DNA from 3 places in the Bradyrhizobium sp. BWC-3-1 genome. Region 2 is predicted to be linked to each of the others. Evidence: predicted binding sites of a transcription regulator. Region 2 holds the regulator's gene; each other region holds the start of a gene.

Region 1 (3,272 bases), 540 kb from region 2:
TACGTCCTGGAGTGCGCAGTCGACGGCGCCAAGGTCACGATCTTTGCCGACGACGTTGACCCTGGGAATCCTGATCCCAAACATCCCATCTGGCGCGTCATTGCGGAGTTGAACAATCCGGGTCCCCAAGACGCTGCCGTCAAATCGATCTCCGACCAGTTCAACGCCCAGCCAACCAGGGACGCCGGGGACGGATGGATATGGACTGTCGGCCGTGGGCTCAAGCTGAGCTACGACGGCGCCGCCTTGAAGCTGGTGGACGAGGCTGAGGAAATCAGGCGTGGCAAGCAGGAAGCAAAGCGCTAGGGAGCGCGACGCCGGGTGCCCTTCAGTGACGAAACCGGTTGACGGCCAACAGCGGCAGCCATGATCCCAGCACCATGCAGATCGCAATGGCTGCGACTAGGACGTATTTCAGGGGATGTTGCGAGGACGCGAGCGAACCTTCGAGGTGAAGGTATGGCAGCATCGCCTCCACGGCCATCCCGATCAGGGCAACCGCAACCAGCCCGCCAACCGCCGAAGCGAACAGGTTGACGATCCATCCGATCGCGCCGCGCTCGTTCGACCAAGCCTCGTAGATCGCGACAGCCAGCATCACGAGCACAAAGACCAGCATGAAGCTCATCGAGCCGCCGACGCTCGCCTTCGACCCGAAGATTTCCACCAGCAGCATGGCCGCCACCGCGAGCAGTGTGATCGCCTTCACGACTTTCCTCTTTGGTGTCTCAGCACATAGGCCGCGAAGCCAATTCCGATGCCGAGCAGGCTTTGCAGCATGGCGGTTGGTCGCGCCGGGCTTCGCCGGGGTTCAACAAATTGCACTCGGAGAACTGCAGGACCGCCGCGCAGTGACGACCGAAGGCCGGGGACCGATCTATGCAGCTTGCCTATTGGAAAGCCGCTCGAACGCCGTGATGGCCCGGTTGGCCAGCATGAGGCGTCTGTGCTCGCCCTTGCGGACCATCTCTTCGACGGCGGCCGAGAGAAAGCGGCTGGTGAACGGCGCGTCGCTGACTTGTCCGGTGCGCTCCAGATAATCCCAGGCGATCTGCACGGAATGTTCGATGAGATGGGACAGGTTCTCGCTCATGCAGAACCTACGCTTGGCGGGAGCGCTTGTTCCGCGCTGGCCAGTAGGTCGGTTCTTCATGGCAGATCTCGAGACGTTCAATTTCCGCACGTTTTCGACTGACGAACAAATGAGGAACGACAAGCGCGCGCCGACGTTAGGTGGAAAAGGAGAGATCGCGATGGCTGACAAGACAGCTGACAACACCGGGGACAACACACAAAAGGATCCGAAGGATTGGGTTTCCGGCGACGACCCGATGACCGGCGCCCAGGAATCCTACCTCAAGACCCTCGCCGAGCAGGCGCACAAGCCCCTCCCCAAGAAGGATCTGACCAAGGCAGAGGCGTCAGAGCTGATCGACACGATGCGGCAAAAGGCCGGGCTCGAGAAGTAGACAGCGGGCATGTACGCCCCGCCCCTGCGAGACGGAAGAACATGACTCACCGATGATCAGAAGTGACGCGGGAAGGTTGCAGGCGTTCGGCCAACGCTGCATTCACAAACGTTGAGCGCGCTGCATTTCGTCGGGCACAGACAGCGTCGATTGAGCGCACGATCCCGCAATGTCGATTCCACAACTTCAATGCCGGGATCGGGGCCTGTCGCTTTGCGAGCCGGGCACTCATCCTGCTTTGCCTTGCTTCACGTCATGTACGATGTCACCGATGGTGCTTCCCACGACAATCGCGGCAACAACAGGCCAACCGGCGGCTACCATAAGGATGGCCCCGTAGCGCATGTCTTCGCCGGGCCGTTTGTAACTGTCTCGGCCCGAGAACAGGAGCACCGCGATCAGGCAGCCAACTGCGTATCGTCTAAACCATTTCACGACGAGAGACCTTCGTTTACGGGCATTCGTCGCCTCGAACTCCGTCGTGGTTCATGATGCCGGCCGTCCGGCCGCTCGCCGGCAGGCGAAATTTCAGACGATCACGCAAGGCGCGTCAGGCGCCTTGCATGACCTGCTGCCGCTCATTTTCTTGAGCGCGCTGAGCATCGGCTCCGCGCCGAGCTCAGTTCTGTCACTTCGGCAGATCGCGGATTGCCAGCTTGATGACTGTAAGGACAACGAAAGCGGGCGCCCCGTAAACGATGGCGTTCACGGCCCAAGTGATGGCGACGCCCAAGAAAACGGAACTGCCGACAGCTCCCCAGAAAAGGTAAGCTGCGGATATACCCGGCATCTCCCATGCCATCACAGGGGTGGAGTAGTCGGTTAGCTGCTCCATGACGAGCAGCACCGTCGAGACGAGGGCCCCGATTGCCAGTGCGACGGTGAGAACGGATTTCATTGTCTTCAAAGGCCCAACAGCGCCATCACGATCGGAATCATAAAAAAGGCTGCCAGGCCGAGGAGGCCTCCTACGGCAATCTTCACCCAACGCCGTTGAATTTTCGGCTCGAGCCATGTCGCCAGTTTGACCCAGAGCGCATACGCCCATCCGGCAACAATCGAGCGGATAAGTGCAAACAGAAGCTCGCCTAGAATATTGGCCATAGCGGTTAGTCGCGTCAGTTCCGCGGGGAGTTCATCTGCCAACGGCTAAACAACCCCGTGTCCCCCGTGAGTGAGGTGGCCCAGTTCTGCGATTTGCGTCACGTTCTGAGGACCCGGTTAGCGCTGTGGGGCTTCGTGAAGGGCTCGTTTTCTAGCGCTTGAGCAATGCCATCGCCATTCACGGCGCGCTCGGCGCGGCATCGTGACTGCTGACATCAGGGTGGCAGCAGCGGTGTGCGACGAGCCCCGCGATGCCGCTCAAATCTGCGGTCAACCAAAGGACATGCCATGAAGTTCGCCTCCACTCGCCTGATCGCTACTGACATCAAAATCATGGTTTCGTTCTACGAAATGGTGACCGGATGTTCCGCCGAATGGCTCGCGCCGGTGTTCGCCAAGATCGTGACGCCGGGCGCCAACCTCGCAATCGGCGCAGCCGAGACGGTCACGCTCTGGAAAGAAAACAGTGCCGAGCCCGGCGCGAACCGCACCGCCGGGATCGAGTTTCAGGTTGAAGACATCGATGCGGATTATCAGCGCCTGAAAGACAAGGTTACGCTGGTGCACGAGTTGAAAACGATGCCATGGGGCAACAGGACGTTCCAGTTTCGCGACCCCGAAGGCACCGCGGTATCGCGCTTCATGCCGCCGATCGAGCAGGCCGGACACCGCCTCGCGGCGCAATAGGTCGCGAAAGCA
Region 2 (3,272 bases):
CAGTTGCAGCACCGTCGCGCGCTGGCCTTCGACGAGCTGCGTCACCAGCACGTATTTGCCGTCGGGGAATTCGATCGCATCATGATGGCGGTCGGGAACGTGCGGATCGATCTTGCCGAACTTGCCGACGCGGGAATTGATGGTGCGCGTCCAGATCCAGCGATTGTCGTAGCGGACGTCGTCGGCGAAGGCGAGCTCCGTCCCCGGCAGCAGGCAGACGGCGACGGACGGATCGGCTGCAGAGGCGAAGCCGCGCGTCGAGGTGCCGCGGAAGCTTGTCGTGACGATCGTCTCGCCGACTTCGGCGGGGCGCGACGCGACGGCATGTAGGCTGTAGTCACACATCGGGTGCTCCTCATGCTGGGATAGCAACCCGCGTCTCTTATCGAGGCGCAGGCCTCTATCAGAGTGGAAGCACGAACGCTGTGCTTGGTTGTGGGCAAATCTGCGGCTGGCTTCCGCAAGCCGCGATCACATTATCTTTCCCGAATTCAATAGGAACAAAGCTCGCCGCGATGCATTCGGGAGGCGCGTACGCGAACATTGCCAACTTGGCTGCAACGGCCGAACTTGACCGCTGGTCGCTGTTTCCTCGAACAACCGAGCCGCGAAGCGGTGCTGCTTGAAGCGGTGCTGCTTCGTCGGCGTGGCGAGGAGCCAGCGTTGGAGGAGGGGCCGGATAGTCTGTGCAGAACCAGAAAGGCTATCCAGCCGGAGCGGACGATGATCCGCTCCAATCTCTGACCGGCGATGCCGATCGGAAGCGCGCGAGGCGCCAAGCACCTCCGGCATGAAGTGCTTCCGATATGAAGTACTGCCGATAGAAAGGACTCCCGGTATCAGTACTTCCGGTAAAGCCCGATCAGCTTGCCCTGAATCTTCACCCGGTTGGGCGGCAGGATGCGGACCTCATAGGCCGCGTTGGCGGGCTCGAGCGCGATCGAGGCGCCGCGACGGCGGAAGCGCTTCAGCGTCGCTTCCTCGTCGTCGATCAGCGCCACCACGATGTCGCCGGTATCGGCGCTCTCGTTGCGCTGGATCAGGGCCATGTCGCCGTCGAGAATGCCGGCTTCGACCATCGAGTCGCCGCGCACTTCCAGCGCGTAATGCTCGCCCGAGCCGAGCATGTCAGGCGGTACGCTGATAGTATGGCTGCGGGTCTGCAACGCCTCGATCGGCGTGCCGGCCGCGATGCGGCCCATCACCGGCACCGCGACGGGACGTTCGCCCTCGTCAGCGGGCAGGCTCGCGCTCGCACGCACCTTGCCGAGATTGCCCTCGATGACGCTCGGCGTGAAGCCGCGGCGGCTGCCAGCGGCTGCCTGGAGCTCCGGCAGCTTGATGACTTCAATCGCACGGGCGCGGTTGGGCAGGCGTCGGATGAAGCCACGCTCCTCGAGCGCCGTGATCAGGCGATGGATGCCCGACTTCGAGCGCAGATCGAGCGCATCCTTCATCTCGTCGAAGGAGGGCGGCACGCCGCTTTCCTTCAGACGTTCACTGATGAACCGCAGAAGCTCGTATTGTTTGCGCGTTAACATCTCGACCAAAGTCCCCCGGTTGATGTCGTCCGATTCCGAGACGCTGAATTCGGCCATAAGCCGCTGCATGCTCGAAACAAATCATGAACAGACACTATATGTTCGATACATGTTCCGCAACTGCTTAATTTACCGTGAACAGAGCAAAGTGCGCGGAACGCGCGTTGCGGGGGCGCTCAGACGGGGAGCCGCAACACTTCGCAAGCCGTGCCGGCTTCGGCCTTCGGCGCGAATGGTGCGCGGACGAGAAGTACCTGTGCTGCAGCGAGATTCGCAAGCAGCGAAGAGTCCTGATGATTGACGGGAACAACGACGCGTGTGCCATCGTCACGCTCCTCAAGATGCGCGCGCAGATAGTCCTCGCGCTGGTCGTTGGCGCCGACGTCGCGGCCGAGCACGGCGCGTTCACGGCGATGGTGAATCACTGAACGGCCCGACAGGGCGCGAATCAGCGGCACCATGAACAGGAAAGCGCACACGTAGGACGATACGGGATTGCCCGGCAGGCCGATCACACCCATTGCGCCGAGTCGCCCGTGCATCATCGGCTTGCCTGGCCGCATCGCGATCTTCCAGAACGCCATCGCGATGCCTTCGTCCCGCAGTGCCTGCTGGACCAGATCGTGGTCGCCGACCGATGCGCCGCCGGTCGTGATCAGGACGTCGGCGCCGCTCTCGCGGGCGCGGCGGATGCCGGCGGTGGTGGCCTCGAGCGTGTCGGCGGCAATACCGAGGTCGATGGTCTCGGCGCCCTCGCTGCGGGCGAGCGCGTGCAGGGCGTAGCCGTTGGAATAGACGATCTGGCCGTGGCCGGGCGTGGTGCCCGGCATCACCAGCTCGTCGCCGGTGGCGAGAATCGCGACCTTCGGACGCCTGACAACGGCAAGGTGCGGATGATTCATCCCGGCGGCGAGCGCGAGGTCTCGCTCGGTCAAACGGCTTCCCTTGCGCAGGAGCACGTCGCCCTCGCGGAAATCAACGCCGGCGGGGCGGATGTGCCGGCCGGCGATTGCGGCTTCCTTGATCGTGATCCGCTTGCCGGCGGCGATCGTGTCCTCCTGGATCACGACGGCGTCCGCGCCAAAGGGAACGACGCCGCCGGTGAAGATCCGCACGGCCTCGCCGGCTCCGACCGTCCCCTCGAACGGTCGGCCCGCTGCGACTTCGCCGATGACGGTGAGCTCCGAATCGATCGTCGCGGCATCGGCCGCGCGCACCGCGTAGCCGTCCATCGCCGACATCGCCTGCGGCGGCTGCGTGCGCCGCGCCACGACGTCACGCGCGAGCACGCGATGGTAGGCCTCGTCGAGGGAAATCATTTCTTCCGGCAGCGGCTCTGCACCCGCCAGCACCGCGGCAAGCGCGTCAGAAACCGGCATCAAGGCCACGGCGAAAACTCCTGCTCGGCACGTTCGGGCGAATGTTCCGCACGTCTTCTAGCCGAGCGCAGGCGCAGAGGCAAAAGCGGCTGAGCAGGCACAGTCATCCCGCCCCTTCACATTGTTCCGGAAGGCAGGATCAAGCGCGTCGCGGCATGATCCGAAGGAGGTCACAGATCGGCAGGAGAGTGGTCATGGAAGCGACGAAAATCATGGCAAGGCGAGAACGCGCCATGGCCTGAATCGATCAGCTCCCTGCCTGCCCGGGAGTTACGTCGGGCGCCTTGGATCCCTGATCCTTGTCGGGCAGCGGGTCGGCTTGGGATTTCAGGTCGGCGGCCTTGCTCACAAG
Region 3 (3,272 bases), 3.2 Mb from region 2:
TCACGATGTCGCCGGGCTTCTGGTCCGGCTTGCAGGCCCCCAGCCATTTCGCTTCGAGCTGCATGGTCGTGTCGCGGCCTGCTGCGCCGGCGGCGCCGCCTTGCGCGTGCGACGACGTCTTCACGGTATAGGCCGAATTGAAATCGCCGGATATCTCGGCATGCGAGGTCGTGCTGATGCCGGCGACATTGCACTCGGAATCGCTGACATAGCCGGTCGCGGTCTTCTTGATGTCCTGCCTGGCGCAGATCTGCTTGGCCATCGGGGAGATGTTGTTGTTCATCTCCTTGTCGACGGTCTCGTCGGTGCAGTGCTGCATGGTCATCTCGGGCACCGGCGTGCCGGTCCTGACCATCTTCAATTCCCACAGCCCCGCCTTGCGCACCGGCAGGTCGTCAGCGCGAGCGCTGCTTGCCGATACGACAAGGCAAAAGGCGGAGCCGAGCAAAGCGAGCTTGCGCGTCATGTGGGAGGCTCCCCGCTGCGAGATAGCGGCGCTAACGAAAGCGCCTCAGTAGAGCGTGCGGATCGGCAGGTCGGCGGCGCCATAGGGCACCCAGCGGCAGGAGAACGAGATGTAGCCGCCCTCATAGGCCTGCACCGCCAGGAATTTGGCGACCTTGCCGTAGCGCGCGCAGTGATCGACCGCGACCTGCCGCGCATCGACCTGGGTTGCCATCGAATAGGCGATGATGCCGCCAGTGTCGTTGCCCTTGAACGGAGGCACCGGAAGCAGATCGGCGCGCGCCGACTGGCTCGCCATCATACCCAGGGCAAGTAGACCCGCGGCCGCAATGATTCGCATTCCCGTCACTCCGATTGGTTGCCGACAGTTTACGGTGCCGGCGGGGCGGTGGAAAGAACGGATGGCCGGTCCAACGCAGCATTGCGGTCAACTCGTCGGCAAGTGTTGCCGCGCTGCACTTGACCTCCCCCGGCCTTCACGGCACCGTCCGACCCTTGCAGATCATGCTGTCTGGATCATCCATGCGCGCCTCGACCTTCCTGAAATCGCTCCGCTTTGCCGCCGTGCTCGGCCTCCTGTTCGGGGCGCTGTCGCTCGGCGAGGCCAGGGCCGCCAATCCGCTGGAGCTGAATTTCTGGCTGAGCGGGCCGCGCTATGACGGCAACGTCTCCGAATGCGACAGGGCGCTGCCGACGATCGCCAGCCAGTTCTGGGAGAAAGAAAGCTCGTTCTGGAATTCCTCGTTGAAGATCACCGGCTTCGCCGCCGTTCACGAGACCGCGTTCCGGCCTTGGGCATCCGACAACATCCCGCGCCGCTATTGCACCGGCGAGGCCATGCTCACGGACGGCAAGATGCGCAAGGTGCATTTCTCGATCGTGGAGGATGGCGGCTTCGCCGGCTACGGCCAAGGCGTCGAATGGTGCGTGGTCGGGCTCGACCGCAACTGGGCCTACAACCCGGCCTGCCGCGCCGCCAAACAGTAATTGAAACGTTCTGATCCGGACCGATCAGGCGGCCGAACGACGGTCGCCCGCATTTTGTTCTTGAAATGTTCTTATCGCCTGCTAGGCTTGCCTGCACAGTCTAGTTGAGGGGCGTCGCCATGTTTCATTCCCGATTGCATTCGTTCTCCCGCCTGATGATCTCGCTGACGCTTGCGGCCGGGCTGGCTGCGCTGGCCGATGGCGCAAAGGCCCAGGACAAGCGGCAGAACACGCCCGGCGAATTCGATTTTTATGTGCTGTCACTGTCTTGGTCGCCCTCTTTCTGCGAGGAGGCGGCGGAGCGCGGCGGCCGCTCGCAGACCCAGTGCAGCGGACGGCCCTACGCTTTCGTGGTGCATGGTCTGTGGCCACAATATGAGAACGGATTTCCGGAATATTGCCAGCGGCCCTCGCCGCGGCTGAACCGCAGTATCGTCTCCTCCATGCTCGATCTGATGCCGGCGCCGGGGCTGATCTTCAATGAGTGGGACAAGCACGGCACCTGCTCGGGGCTCGCTGACCGCAGCTATTTCGAGACGATCCGCAAGGCGCGCGCCGCGATCAAGATTCCAGCCGAATATCTCGATCTATCGCAGGCCAAGACCGTGGCGCCGGCGGAGGTGGAGGAAGCCTTCATCAAGGCCAATCCGGGCCTCAGCAATGCCGCCGTCTCGATCACCTGCAACCGGACGCGGCTATCGGAAGTCCGCATCTGCCTCAGCAAGGACCTGCAATTCCGCGCCTGCGAGGAGATCGACCGCCGCGCCTGCCGCCGCGACCAGGTGACGATGCCGCCGATCCGGGGTGGCTAGCCCAGGCGTCGTGCCTCTTTGCTCGGGCCGTCACGTGGCGTAGTGCTCTTGCATGAATTACCGCCACGCCTTCCATGCCGGCAACTTCGCCGATATCATCAAGCACATCGTGCTGACGCGCATCATCACCTATCTCCAGGACAAGCCGGGTGCGTTCCGCGTCATCGACACCCATGCCGGCGCTGGCCTCTACGATCTCGAAAGCGACGAAGCGCGCCGGGGCGGCGAGTGGCTGACGGGCATTGCGCGGCTGATGCAGGCGCGGTTGTCGAACGACGCCATGGCGCTGACCAAGCCCTATCTCGACATCGTCCGCGCCTTCAATCCGAAGGGCGAGCTCAAGGCCTATCCGGGCTCGCCGCTGATCGCACGCGGCCTGCTGAGGCCGCAGGACCGCCTCTTGCTCTGCGAGCTCGAGCCGAAGGCGCGCAAGGCGCTGATCGGCGTACTGCGCCGCGACGAACAGGCCCGCGTGGTCGACCTCGACGGCTGGATGGCGCTGCCGGCTTTCGTGCCGCCGAAGGAACGGCGTGGGCTCGTTCTGATCGACCCGCCCTTCGAGGCAAAGGACGAGTTCGAAAAGCTCGCAGAGGCCTTCTCGGCGGCTTTCGCGAAATGGCCGACCGGTATCTATGTAATCTGGTATCCCGCCAAGAGCCGACGCGCCACCGACACGCTGGTGCAATCAGTGGCGCGGCTCGCAGCCGCAGCAAAGCCGCCGGGAAAATGCCTGCGCCTCGAATTCAGCGTGGCGCCGCAAGCCGACGGCGCAGCCCTCACCTCCAGCGGGCTCTTGATCGTCAATCCGCCTTACACGCTGCACGGCGAACTCAAGACGATCCTGCCGGAGCTGGAGATGCCGCTCGGCCAGGGTGGCGCTGCCAGATTCCGATTGGAGGTGCCGAGACCGTAACACTCCGGCATTCTTGGGAAAAATATGCAGGAGCGGTAGTCAATCTGCAGAGAACCGTATTATGCTGTTGCGGTGACTGGCTTTACGTTCCGCTT

What was found. Region 2 encodes LexA, which represses DNA repair genes until DNA is damaged. Its sites were predicted from a motif close to TGTTCNNNNTGTGTTCNG; they were not measured.
Region 1: a site for LexA is predicted at 1,195-1,212, ahead of RX329_RS24140 (DUF3072 domain-containing protein). Genes of this name have one in related genera too.
Region 3: a site for LexA is predicted at 1,508-1,525, ahead of RX329_RS06040 (ribonuclease T2 family protein). Genes of this name have one in related genera too.

Annotation. Positions count from the first base shown of each region.
Region 1 is NZ_CP136625.1:4,969,134-4,972,405, forward strand. Features, by position in the region: gene RX329_RS24125 (hypothetical protein) at 1-306, shown strand, start outside; gene RX329_RS24130 (hypothetical protein) at 329-709, opposite strand; gene RX329_RS24135 (hypothetical protein) at 878-1,093, opposite strand; gene RX329_RS24140 (DUF3072 domain-containing protein) at 1,254-1,469, shown strand; gene RX329_RS24145 (hypothetical protein) at 2,098-2,367, opposite strand; gene RX329_RS24150 (hypothetical protein) at 2,373-2,573, opposite strand; gene RX329_RS24155 (VOC family protein) at 2,862-3,260, shown strand.
Region 2 is NZ_CP136625.1:4,429,213-4,432,484, forward strand. Features, by position in the region: gene RX329_RS21465 (hypothetical protein) at 1-345, opposite strand, end outside; gene lexA (transcriptional repressor LexA) at 840-1,541, opposite strand; gene glp (gephyrin-like molybdotransferase Glp) at 1,718-2,929, opposite strand; gene RX329_RS21480 (hypothetical protein) at 3,168-3,272, opposite strand, start outside.
Region 3 is NZ_CP136625.1:1,242,404-1,245,675, reverse strand. Features, by position in the region: gene RX329_RS06055 (DUF3617 domain-containing protein) at 1-466, opposite strand, end outside; gene RX329_RS06050 (hypothetical protein) at 512-805, opposite strand; gene RX329_RS06045 (hypothetical protein) at 988-1,452, shown strand; gene RX329_RS06040 (ribonuclease T2 family protein) at 1,572-2,264, shown strand; gene RX329_RS06035 (23S rRNA (adenine(2030)-N(6))-methyltransferase RlmJ) at 2,317-3,177, shown strand.